Regions from separate parts of the Metabacillus sediminilitoris genome, predicted to be linked through region 3. Evidence: riboswitches for the same ligand, from Rfam matches in the RefSeq annotation. Region 3 holds a riboswitch; each other region holds the start of a gene.
The links. Region 3 has a riboswitch for cobalamin ahead of GMB29_RS13200 (ABC transporter substrate-binding protein). Riboswitches for the same ligand answer to the same signal wherever they lie in the genome.
Positions count from the first base shown of each region.

Region 1: another riboswitch for cobalamin. It lies ahead of GMB29_RS10820 (ABC transporter substrate-binding protein); the one in region 3 lies ahead of GMB29_RS13200 (ABC transporter substrate-binding protein).
Region 2: another riboswitch for cobalamin. It lies ahead of metE (5-methyltetrahydropteroyltriglutamate--homocysteine S-methyltransferase); the one in region 3 lies ahead of GMB29_RS13200 (ABC transporter substrate-binding protein).
Region 4: another riboswitch for cobalamin. It lies ahead of GMB29_RS07015 ((2Fe-2S) ferredoxin domain-containing protein); the one in region 3 lies ahead of GMB29_RS13200 (ABC transporter substrate-binding protein).

Region 1 is NZ_CP046266.1:2,281,379-2,284,554, reverse strand. It holds gene GMB29_RS10820 (ABC transporter substrate-binding protein) at 1-1,173, opposite strand, end outside; cobalamin riboswitch at 1,364-1,573, opposite strand; SAM riboswitch class I at 1,970-2,077, opposite strand; gene GMB29_RS10815 (RNA chaperone Hfq) at 2,223-2,351, opposite strand; gene GMB29_RS10810 (amidohydrolase) at 2,722-3,176, shown strand, end outside.
Region 2 is NZ_CP046266.1:2,973,209-2,976,384, reverse strand. It holds gene GMB29_RS27710 (hypothetical protein) at 1-51, opposite strand, end outside; gene GMB29_RS14070 (hypothetical protein) at 148-552, opposite strand; gene GMB29_RS14065 (DUF2179 domain-containing protein) at 698-1,273, opposite strand; cobalamin riboswitch at 1,621-1,812, shown strand; gene metE (5-methyltetrahydropteroyltriglutamate--homocysteine S-methyltransferase) at 1,954-3,176, shown strand, end outside.
Region 3 is NZ_CP046266.1:2,789,252-2,792,427, forward strand. It holds gene GMB29_RS13190 (cobyric acid synthase) at 1-104, shown strand, start outside; gene cobT (nicotinate-nucleotide--dimethylbenzimidazole phosphoribosyltransferase) at 105-1,172, shown strand; cobalamin riboswitch at 1,231-1,427, shown strand; gene GMB29_RS13200 (ABC transporter substrate-binding protein) at 1,573-2,565, shown strand; gene GMB29_RS13205 (FecCD family ABC transporter permease) at 2,528-3,176, shown strand, end outside.
Region 4 is NZ_CP046266.1:1,439,477-1,442,652, forward strand. It holds gene GMB29_RS07010 (GNAT family N-acetyltransferase) at 133-372, opposite strand; cobalamin riboswitch at 722-920, shown strand; cobalamin riboswitch at 1,100-1,289, shown strand; gene GMB29_RS07015 ((2Fe-2S) ferredoxin domain-containing protein) at 1,416-1,796, shown strand; gene cobJ (precorrin-3B C(17)-methyltransferase) at 1,842-3,176, shown strand, end outside.

The DNA.
Region 1 (3,176 bases), 510 kb from region 3:
GTTGACTTTGATCCCTTCATTTAATAATTCACTTTGAATCGTTTCCGCCATGACGGTTAATTCTGGTCGTTGTGGAAAGGTTAACAGCGTCACTTCAAATGGTTTCCCTTGCTTTTCCCACATTGCATCTGCGTTTTTCTTCCACCCTCTCTGTTTCATTAATTGTTCAATCGACTCTGTTGCTTTTTCCTTCTCCACTTTACCGAATGGCAATATTTCTGGGAATGGGCTCTTTGCTTCCGTACCTTGATCCATCATAATCGATTTGACAATATCTGCACGTGGAATGGACATATCAATGACTTTTCGAAGAGCCACATCCTTAAATAGAGGGGAACTCATATTAAAAAGCAACATATGGGTCCGAAGTGATGGGGCCGTGAATACATCAAATTTCTCGTCCTTCTCCAACAAAGTTATATTATCAATAGGAATATCAGTTGCAGCGTCAACATCCCCGGATTGCAGTGCCATTAATCGTGTATTTCCATCTGGTATAAATTTGATTGTTACTTCTGACAGTAACGCTTCTTTCCCCCAATAATCTTCATATCTCTCTACAACAAGGGATTCATCTTTGTTAAACTGTTTAAATTTAAACGATCCGGTAAACGCAGGATCGTTATTTTTATCTTTGATGGTCGTTACATCAGCAATGATGGTAGACGGATCGGCTAAATGTGCGATCAAAGCCGCATTCGGTTGTTTCGTTACAATTTTTAATTCGTTTTCTGAAAGTACTTCCATTGATTCTACTTGTAATAAATCCTTCGCTTTTTGATCCTTCTTTAAAGACCTAAGCAATGATTCTTTCACACTGGCTGCGTCCATTGCTTTCCCGTTATGGAAACTTACATTGTCCTCCAACTTGAATACCCATGTCGTTTCATTTTCTTGCTTCCATTCTTTCGCCAGCCAGGGAGTGGGCTTCAATTCTTCATTTAACTTCACCAATGTTTCCCCCATACCTGAACGCATAATTTCCCAACTATCACTGCCATGTGGGTCAAGGCTTTGCGGACTCCATGGAAAAGCCAGAGTTACTTTCTTGTCAGATGCTGTAACTACAGCTCCTTCCTTTTCCACTCCCGCGCATCCAGCTAGAGAGAGAATGAGACTACAGAAAACCATCCAAAAAACTAAGGCGTATTTTTGATGACTGTTTTTTACCATATCGAAAACCTCCATTGTTATGTAAAAAAATAAAAAAAGCATTTCTGACCGGCTCATGAGGTCAGAAATGCTTCTTTTGATAAATAAAGGGAATCACTGAACATTTCAATATCATCGATTAGATATAGAGATGGATTCAGACAATTGGTTATCAGCATCCTAACCACCTCCCTAAAATCCCGTAGGTCTAACAGCGATGTTAAAATAGGCAGGTCTCCTGACTAAGGGCATAACGTTCAGACCTTCCCAGGTACAACCCAGTGGTTTTTCTGAAACTAATCAGCATTTCATACTGATACCCATTACAGTGGCGGGTCCGTGCCGGAGTTTAACCGACTTCCCTTTTAAGCTGATAAAGCTTTTTAATGCTTTAACTCGCACCTATTTCCAAGATATATAATATTTTTAAAGTTAATCTAAAAATAGAAAATTTAAGTAACCTTTACGACTTTTACTGTAATAAACCTAAAAAATTTCAACTGAAATCAACTCTAATGTTAGTTTTAATACATCTTGTTGTCAACAGACGATTTGTAAATATGAAGAGTCTGTGTCCTCTTAGGCAAACTAGAGACAATCAAAATATAAAACGAGATCTGGTAAAAGATCTCGTTTTTAGCTTAACATAATATCTTACTTACCTATGTTATTATCCCTTTTTCACGAACAACTTTTCTCTCGTTTGTTCTGCCGCTTCAACCATCACCGTATTTTGTATGAAATTTTTATATAAAAAGTATTGAAGCTTGACAATCTTTTAGCTTTTAGCTTATACCTTACCAAAAACAAAAGACCTCTCTTATTTGTCAAACAATATGCTTTGCAGGAATTAGCACCTTTTCAACAAAGTTGTTGAATGGTTGCCGGGCTTCATAAGGCCAGTCCTCCAGCTCTCTAATGAAAGGGGTTCACTTCTTGTGTTTTTTATCTTTTATTCTTAGGAAAATCACAAGCAGTTGCTAGCATATTTATCTTGGTGCTTTTTCCTTAAGCAATTTAATATCGCTTATACAACAATATTAAAGTATTAAAATAAGACAGAGTCTGCCCTATCTAACAATTGTAAATATAGAATGTTTATAAAGAGTCTGCTGTTTTCCATTAGATTTAACCATAATGGAGTATTTATCGTGTCCCTCAATTGTTCCAAGAATACGGACTCCTTTTAAGATACACACCTTATAATACCTTGATAATACAGGGCTTAAAAAACAGTTTCGATACTTTTAAGTAATGATCCCCTATTACCAAATACTAATTAAGTATTCAGCCTACTACAAAAAAACTTAATTTAACTTAAAAAAATGCAAGTTTTATTGCAATTTACCTTAATACTCCTTATAATTGTTTACAAGGAGTGATTATGTTAAAGGATGGGCTATAAGTTTGATTTTCAATCTAAAATGCTTAATAAGATCCAAACTACTACCAGATTTTTCTTGTATGTAAATTCATTTAAAACAAGAGAAAAATTTTTCGACCAATAGTTTCTATCATTTTTATCATGATCATTCTATCATACAAGTTTATAAGAGGAGGATTTTCCAGATGAATCAAGAAAACATAGGTTTGTCTCGCAGAAAATTTTTAGGAAATGCTTGTAAAATTGGAAGCGCTTCCGCTATTTTAGGTGTAACTGGTACGATGGGTTTAATCGCTCCAGAAACAGCTAGTGCAGGAGAAAAAAGTAATAAACATCACAGCAAGAAACCCTCAAAAAACAGCTCCTATATGTTATTGAATGTTCGACTGGAAAGTGGATATAAGTTTGAAAATGGTGAGGTAGTTGCAACCGAAAGTGTATTACGTAATATTCAAATTGATAAAGGTAAAATTACTAAAATACTAGATACAAAGGCAGATTATAAAAGAAATATTGATTGCTATGACGCAAAAGGAATGCTCCTGCTTCCATCCTTTAAAGATATGCATATTCATTTGGATAAAACATATTATGGAGGTCCATGGAAAGCAGCAGCAACGAGAAAAAGTGGTATTTTTGA
Region 2 (3,176 bases), 180 kb from region 3:
GTTGTTAGGATACTTGTTTTTACGTTCACGGTTATCGTTTCGGTTTGTCATCTTGCTTACCTCCCCTCAGGTAGTTTCATCACTAATTTGCCCAATGAGGAGGTTTTTATTTATTATAGAAACTGTCTTTATGTCGCAAGCTTTGTCCTAAAATCCACCTTCACCTGGAGTAAATGGTAGACTGAATTTTTGTTCAACAGCACGAAGTCGTTGATTTAATCGATTGAGACGACGTGTATGTTGTTCAACTCTTTCATTTATTTGTGTTACTTGGTCATTTAAACGGTTGATTTCGCGGTTTATTCTATTAATTTCTCTATTCATGCGGTTATTCTCTTCATTTTGTCTTTTCACTTCATTATTAAGTCTTGTTAATTCTCTTGCTTGTCGTTCATTTTGTCTTTCAAGTGCTGATAGTCTTCTTTCAACTGCTGGTGGCTGTCTAAAGGAATCAACATTGGCTTGGTATGGAAGATAAGGATCAGCTTGATAATGAATATATTGATTATCTTGCAGCGGATAAAAGTGATTATAAGGACCATATGGATTCATGAAGGAAACACTCCTTAATTTTTAATTGGATGAAATCCATATATGTGTATGTAGGTGAGTGCGGAGTGCCACGGCAAATGCCTAAAAAAGCAAACAAGATGAATCACTTGTTTGCTTTTTTTACTTTGAGAATTTACCAAATTTTCTATTGCTGTTCTTTTTGGACGATCATTTTTTCCTTTTGCTTTCTAAATGAGATTGCTCTCTTTTTCATCGACTTTGTTAAATAGCCGCCTTTGAAAGATCGTATCTCATACGACATTAGAAATGCTGTGGGTTCATAACTGTTAATTATTTCCAGTAGCTCATTTTCTCGAGACCGCTTTGCAACGATATCTAATCGATAGCGTACTGTATTGATGCCTTCTCCTTCAAAAACAGTAACACCAAAACCAGCTGTACGTAACGCATTTATAAGGTCAAGATTTTTATTAAGAATATTAGCTTGATAGGTAATAAAACCAATGGCTAATTTTCTTTCCAGCATGCCGCCTAATAGTAAGCCAATACTGAAACCTACAACATAAGCAATGATGTTATATAAATTAGATAGATCTTGAAAAACGATTGCTAAGCTAACGATATAAATGATTCCTTCTAACAAACCGACGCCAGCTGCTGACTTTGTTTGGTTTTTTACAAGAAGAATTGTCCTAATCGTTAAAATTGGTACATAAATTAGCTGAAGGATAAAAATCAATAAAGCTTCTAATAACACGATGGAATAACCCCTTCTTTATGTAATAATGAACACATATTACATTTAAATGAATTGGAAAAAATGCTAGAACTTCAAAAGCAGATCTACATAGATTACTCTTTTTTATAGCATTAAAGTCCTAAGATCATACTAATAATTTATTGTAAAAACAAGTGAATTAATATTTATATTCATTTAATAAAAAACTAGTCATTTTAACAAGTGTATTTTTACTTATTTTATTTTGTACGAATAATGGTCTTTCGCATAGGGACAAATCTTAAAATTGAAAAATATTATTAGAAAAACCTTGCTTAATCTCGAAAAATGGTATAATCTAAACCTCAAGTTTTAATATTTCAAAATTTAATAATGTTCAGGCAATGGGTGTTAAATGATTAAATTCTTTTAACTTAAAAGGGAAGTCGGTGTAATTCCGACACGGTCGCGCCACTGTAAAGGGGAGCTTCTTATCATAAACCACTGTTTCATAAAGAAATGGGAAGGGATATGAAGTGAGGAACCTAAGTCAGGAGACCTGCCTATTGTATGCACTTATTACCTACGCGAAATAGGGAGAGTGGTGGTCATGTTGAAAAAATCGATTTATTTCAACTCTAGTTAATTATGTCTATCAATCGTCTCTCTATTCATTAGAGAGGCTTTTTTGTTGGATAAATTGACATGGAGGAGTAAATAAGATGAAAATAAAAAATTCAAATATAGGTTATCCAAGAATTGGTGAGAACCGCGAGTGGAAAAGGGTTTTAGAATTATTTTGGTCAGATCAAATAAATGAAGAACAGTTCAACAATGAAATGGTAAAAATACGCTTATCACATCTTGAAAAACAACAAGAAAAAGGAATCGATCTCATTCCAATTGGGGATTTTAGCTACTATGATCAAGTATTAGATACTGCCGTTATGTTTGGTTTAATACCTGAGCGATTTAAAAATGAAGTGCAAAACGTAACACTAAAAACATATTTTGAGATTGCAAGAGGCAGCAAAGGTAAAGTGGCTGCAGAAATGACGAAGTGGTTTAATACGAACTATCATTATATTGTACCTGAGCTAGAGCACGCAAAACCTAGATTACTAGAAAATCGTATATTATCATTATTTCAAGAAGCAAAAGAAAAGTTAGGTATTAATGGAAAACCAGTTATTCTTGGTCCAATTACCTTATTATCTTTATCTAAAGGATATAATGAGCAACAAAAAGCGGAGTTATTACATTCGTTAATTCCGTTGTATCTTGAGGTATTTAATCAGCTTAAGGATGCTGGGGCAAAATGGATTCAAATTGATGAACCTATTTTAGTTAAGAATGTTGAGAAAGATTTAATCAATGAGTTTAAAGAAGTTTACACTGTTTTTCATGAAGGTCTAAAGGATGTAAATATTATCCTTCAAACCTATTTTGAAAAAATTGAATTTTATGAGGAAATTATTCAATTACCTGTGCAAGGTATCGGTCTTGATTTTGTACATGATGACGGGGGCAATCTCGAACAAATCAAGAAACATGGATTCCCAAGTGATAAAGTCTTGTTTGCAGGTGTCATTGACGGTCGTAATATTTGGAAAGCTAATCTGGTGGAAAAATCAACATTACTTTCAACTCTTACGGAATTCATTGATGAAGAACGTCTATTTATTCAACCATCATGTAGCCTGCTACATGTTCCAGTAACTGTAAAAAATGAGCACTACTTAGACACTCAAGTGAAAAATGGACTCTCATTTGCAGATGAAAAATTAGAAGAAGTTGTACTGTTAACAAATTTTGTAAATAAAAAAATATCTGTTACTGAACTGGATCAGCATGATCATTCCATACGTTCTCTAAAAAATTCTGCCCATCGAAACGTAAAAGATGTAAAAGAAAAATTGAAAAATCTTAAAAGCTTTTCTGCAAC
Region 3 (3,176 bases):
TAAGTGATTTTCACCGCTTAGCTAACACTGTAAGAGATGCTATTGATATCGATCGTCTACATAAAATCATTGAACAATACCCTAAAGGAAAAGAGAGACAATAAATGAATAACATTATTCAAACTTCGCTTCATTCGATCCAAAAGCCAAGTCAAGAAAAACTTCAGGAAGCACGAGACTATGTTAATAGCTTAACAAAGCCGATTGGAAGTTTAGGTAAATTAGAAGACTTAGCTATTCAGTTATCAGGAATAACAAATCAACTTTATCCGGAAGTTAGCCGTCCAGGTATTGTTGTATTTGCTGCTGACCACGGTATAAGTGACATGGGTGTATCTGCCTATCCAAAAGAAGTAACTGCTCAAATGGTACATAACTTTTTAAATGGCGGTGCAGCCATAAATGTCTTTTCTAAACAAATAAATGCTCTACTAAAAATAGTTGATATTGGGGTTGCCGTAGATATTAATCATGAAAAGCTGCTACAGAAAAAGGTTAAATACGGAACCAACAATTATGCATTTGAAAATGCCATGACAGAGGATGAGGTTTATCAAGCGATCATCATTGGAATGGAAATGGTAGAACATATTATTAATGATGGAGCAAATTGTATTATTCTTGGCGAAATGGGAATCGGTAACACAGCAACAGCGAGTGCGATTGTATCAGTTATTACAGACAGCCCTGTTGAGGAAGTTGTAGGTTTAGGTACAGGCATATCTGAAGAGGAAAGAAAAAAGAAAGTAACAGTCATTATGAATGCAATTAAGGATAGAAAACCGAAACAAAAAAATGCAATCGATATTTTATCAAAAGTAGGCGGACTTGAGATTGCTGGAATGACTGGAGCCATGATAAAGGCTGCTGAACGGAGAATTCCAGTCATCTTAGATGGCTTTATTAGCACGTCTGCTGCTCTATTAGCCGTTCTTTTAGATGAGAAAATTAACGATTATCTTATTGCCGGCCATATGTCTAAAGAACAAGGTCATTCACGTGCACTTTCATTCCTTAATAAATCACCTCTTTTAGATCTTGACTTGAGATTAGGAGAAGGAACAGGGGCTGCTCTTTCATATCCATTGCTTAAAGCAGCAACAAATATGATGAAGGAAATGGAAACATTTAAATCGGCAAACATCGCAAATAAAAGGTTATCGTCCAAATAATAGTAATATTCATTTACAGGTTATATATCTTCTTTTATAATAATCCATGTTACAAAAAAACGAATATTCAACAATAGGTCCTTAAATGTAGTAATTTTTTAGGATAATAGGGAAGTTTGGTGAAATTCCAACGCGGTCCCGCCACTGTAAACGTTGAATGTAGCTTCATACACCCACTGTATTAAATGATATGGGAAGGGTTAGCTATTATGATGATACGTAAGCCAGGAGACCTGCCTATTGTTTCGTAAAAGTATCCTTCGAGGAAAAGGGTGGCTTTAAAATGCTGGTGTCTTCTAATCACTTACATAGAAACCACTATTTTCTTTTTGCATTTATCGCCTTTTCCATGTGAATAGGCGTTTTTTTGTATTCATAAAAAATTAAGGAGTGGTTGAGAATGACATCACTAAAAAGGAAATCGCTGTTCTTTGTCATTATGCTTGCCTTGACGATGATTTTCACAATCGGGTGTGGAAATGTCGAAGACAAAGCAGATAAGACGGAAACCGCGAAAGAATCTACAGAGTTGAATAATGAAAAAAAAGAATCGGCATTCCCTGTTACTGTTACAGATGGTACAGGGAAAGAAGTTACAATTGAGTCAGAACCGCAAACAATTGTATCCGTGATCCCAAGTAATACTGAAATTACCTTTGCACTAGGTCAAGGTGATAAGCTTATTGGTGTTGATAATTACAGTAATTATCCTGCTGAAGCGGAAAAGATTGAAAAGATCGGAGACCAACAATTAAATGTAGAGAAAATTTTGGCACTTCAGCCTGACCTTGCATTAGTAACAGACTTTCAACATGAGAACAATCCAGATATATTAAAGCAATTTAAAGATGCTGGTATTGAGGTCATTGTTATTGGGAGTGCAGAATCATTTGAAAATGTGTACAATTCAATTTCTTTAATTGGCACAGTAACGGGAGCTAAAGACGAGGCTGATCGCATTGTGAAAGATATGAAGGACCGCTTAGCTGAAATACAAGAAAAAGCAAAAGCTGTAACGAAAAAGAAAAAAGTATGGGTTGAAGTATCACCTGCTCCTGATATTTTTACAACAGGGCAGAATACGTTCCTTCATGAAATGTTAGAGTCAATTAATGCAATCAATACGGCTGGTGAACAAACCGGCTGGGTGAAAATGACGGAAGAAGAAATTGTGACATTGAATCCTGATGTTATCATTACAACTTATGGATACTATATTGAAAAGCCTGCAGACCAAGTATTAAGTCGCTCTGGTTGGGGGGAAATGCCTGCAATAAAGAACGAACAGGTATTTGATGTAAATAATGATACTGTAACGAGACCAGGTCCAAGATTAATTGATGGGGTTGAAACACTTGCAAAGCTCATTTATCCGGAAATCTTTGGCAAATAAAATCGTTTGGATGTATGTATTTAGCGGAGTGTTTGTCATTTGTACAGCACTCCTCGGTTTATTTATTAGCAGTGTCCATTATCCCATTACACTGATCATTGATATTTTATCAACAAAACTAGTTGGTATAAGCCTATTTAATGATGAAATTCCAATGATTGCTGAGAAAATCATTTGGGACATTCGTTTACCTCGAGTGTTATTAGCGTTTTTTGTAGGTGCTGCTTTATCGCTTGCAGGGTCAGCCTTCCAAGGGTTATTACGAAATCCTTTAGCAGATCCATTCACAATTGGTGTCTCTTCAGGTGCTTCATTAGGTGCGGTTATTGTCCTTTATTTTAATTTAACAATCCCATTTCTTGGAACGTACACATTACCATTTATCGCAATTATTGGTGGTTTTTTTGCAATGATGATTGTATTTGCAGTGACTCATTTATCAAATCGAAAACTTTCAATTGAAACGATTATTCTTGCAGGGATTATCGTAACCTCTTTCATTGGTGCAGTTAATTCTTTAATCATTGCATTAAGCTCACGTGAGGATATTGGCCAGATTTTATATTGGTTAATGGGGAATGTAGGGATGAGAGGCTGGAGTCATGTAAAAC
Region 4 (3,176 bases), 1.3 Mb from region 3:
AGTGGGAAATAGAGACGAGATTTTTATAGTAAATATTTTTGAAAGCTATATAAATAAAACTTTAATCAAAAATCGAGGCACGCATAATGTCCCGTTTCTATTTTTCTTTTAATCTTGATCGTTCGATTTGGATTAAATCGAAAGTCGAAATGCCTTTACAACCACACCATCATTCGCTGGTTCAAAATCGTGTTGCGGGTGTCGTTCAAAACCAATTCGTTCATATAATTTCATGGCGCTTTTCATAAAGTCTGCAGTATGGAGTACAATCGCATCAAACCTTTTTTCCTTCGTTCGTTTTATACATTCATGAACCAATGCTTGCGCAACTCCTTTTCCGCGAGCTTCTGGAGTAACAGCGAGCAATCTAATCTCAAAATAATCAAGCTCATAATTGTTACTTCAGAAACGCCGTATTCAAAGCTTAAATATTTGAGTTGAGCTCCCAGAATGATAGGTCATCGATCATCATTTTATAATCCACAATAAATTTTTTCCTGTATTTTATTTACCATATAAACACACCCTTTCTGTTTCATTATGGTCAAATTTTTCAAAACTTAACTAAGCTGTGGCGATGAAAATATACTAGAATAATAACTTTATCTTGTTTAAGATCTACAAGTTTTTTACCTATTTACTAATTATACATTGAAAAATATCTAAAGTCCCTATATGATAAAAGTTGTTGATTTAAAAGATACTTTTCAAAAAATTCAATATAAAAGCAGTAAATTAAGATGCCTAATAGGCTTAATAGGGAATCTGGTAAAATTCCAGAACTGTCCCCGCAACTGTAAGTGTGGACGAAATAAGTTGACCACTGTATATGGTGCTTTTAACAAAAGGTGCGTATATGGGAAGGACTTAAAGTAGGGTGAAGCACAAGTCAGGAGACCTGTCTTAATTTATAAAGTTTCAGTTTCTTCGGGAGGTGAGAAGGTGAGACGATCGCAGCCAAATTATTGCTAGTTTGGAGTGCTTTCGTTATTTGCCTTTTCATCCGCTCAGTTGAACCTGAGCGGATTTTTTGCTTATGCTGTTATTTTTTAAAGTGGACATATTTTGTTAAATCCAGTAATAGGTTAAGATGAGTAATTTAATAGTTTGAGAGAAAGGTGCATAACAATAGCTGTTGTTGTGCTTAATAGGGAAGTCGGTGAAAATCCGACACGGTACCCGCCACTGTTATGGTGAGCTTTTTTACACAATGTCACTGATTCTAATTGGGAAGACGTAAAAAAGCATTGAGCCTTAGTCAGGAGACCTGCCTTTTTTTCATATTGATACCTACGGGCATATAGGTAGACGTGTAATAAAAAATGCTATTTTATTAGCGATATTTTTTATGCACCTCTGCTTAAATAGGGGTGCATTTTTTATTTTCCTAAATTTAATAGATTGGAAGTGTTTAGATGACGACTTGGAACTTAACTCAAACACAGCACCATGTCTTAATATGTAATGGAAGCAGCTGTATGAGAAAGGGTGGCGAGGAAGTCACACAGGCGATCAGGGAGGAAATTACCAACTTAGATATGGATCATAAAATCCATACAACAAGAACCCGTTGTAATGGAAGATGTAAAGATGCTTGTGTTGTTGTGGTCTATCCAGAGGGCGTGTGGTACAAGGCTGCTTCACCTGATTTAGCAAGAGAAATTGTCCAAGATCACCTTGTTGGTGGAAAAGTCGTAGAAGACAGTGTGATTTATACATACGATCAACAGCAGTTTGCTGCTCCTGAATATTCAGAATCTATTGTTGGAATAGAAAAACAAAAAAGCAAGGTTTAGTTTCGTATACGAGAACTTGATACGTTATTAAAGGAGGAATATTCATTGTTAGGAAAGTTACTTGTTATTGGATTTGGGCCTGGAAGTTTTGAACATATGACAAAAAGGGCTCAAGATGCCATACAAGAGAGCGATTGTATTATTGGATACAAAACATATGTTGAACTCATTCAAGATTTATTAACAGATCAAGAGATTATTAGTACTGGAATGTCTGAGGAAGTAAGCCGTGCCCAAGCAGCGGTCCGTCTTGCAGAAGAAGGGAAAACAGTAGCGGTTATTTCAAGCGGTGATGCTGGAGTGTATGGAATGGCCGGACTTGTCTATGAAGTACTGATTGAAAAAGGCTGGAAGGAAGCCACAGGTGTTAGTGTGGAGGTTATTCCAGGAATTTCGGCGATTAATTCCTGCGCCTCCCTATTAGGAGCACCTATCATGCATGATGCTTGCACGATTAGTCTAAGTGATCATTTAACTCCGTGGGATTTAATCGAAAAGCGGATCGATGCAGCGGCACAAGCAGATTTTGTTGTTACACTTTATAACCCAAAAAGCGGCCGCCGGACTAGACAAATTCAAGAAGCACAAAGAATCCTATTAAACTATAGATCACCATCTACACCAGTTGGACTTGTCAAAAGCGCCTATCGTGATCGACAACATATCGTCATTACAGATCTTGAACATATGCTTGATCATGATATCGGGATGCTCACAACCGTTGTAATTGGGAATTCAGCAACTTTTTTATATGACAATAAAATGATCACCCCTAGAGGCTATCAAAGAAAATACACGTTAAGTGCAACTGAGCAACGATTAAAGCCACATGAACGTCTCAGACACGAAAATGAGCCATGGGCGCTTCATAAAGGCATTAATGATATGGTCTTAACCCCAAAAAACAAGACAAAAAAAAATAAAGAAAGCTCGTTACAAATTGCTTTAGAGGCTCTTTCGAAATTGGATCATGTAACAAACAAGTCAACAAACACTAACCAACTACATGTACAACTACCAGTGAATAACACGGTAACCTCCATTTTTGAATTAGCTGTTAGCCCTGGAATTGCCAATAAGAAGTTTACACCACAGCAAATGATGACACTTGCCGAAGTTGTTGGTAGCGAGGGCTCAATGGAATATACACCACACCATCAAATCATTTTAAGAATCCCAACTAGTGAACCAGATGTTATCACGGAAAAGTTAGGTGATGTTGGTTTTCTAGTAGAACCAATCGGTGATGTTTTTCAACTAAAGGCATGTGATTTCTGTGAAGGGGAAAAGAAGGATTCGATCCCGCATGCGGAAGAGCTCCATCAAAAATTAGGCGGACTTGATTTACCTAAGGAGTTAAAAATTGGCTTCAACGGCTGT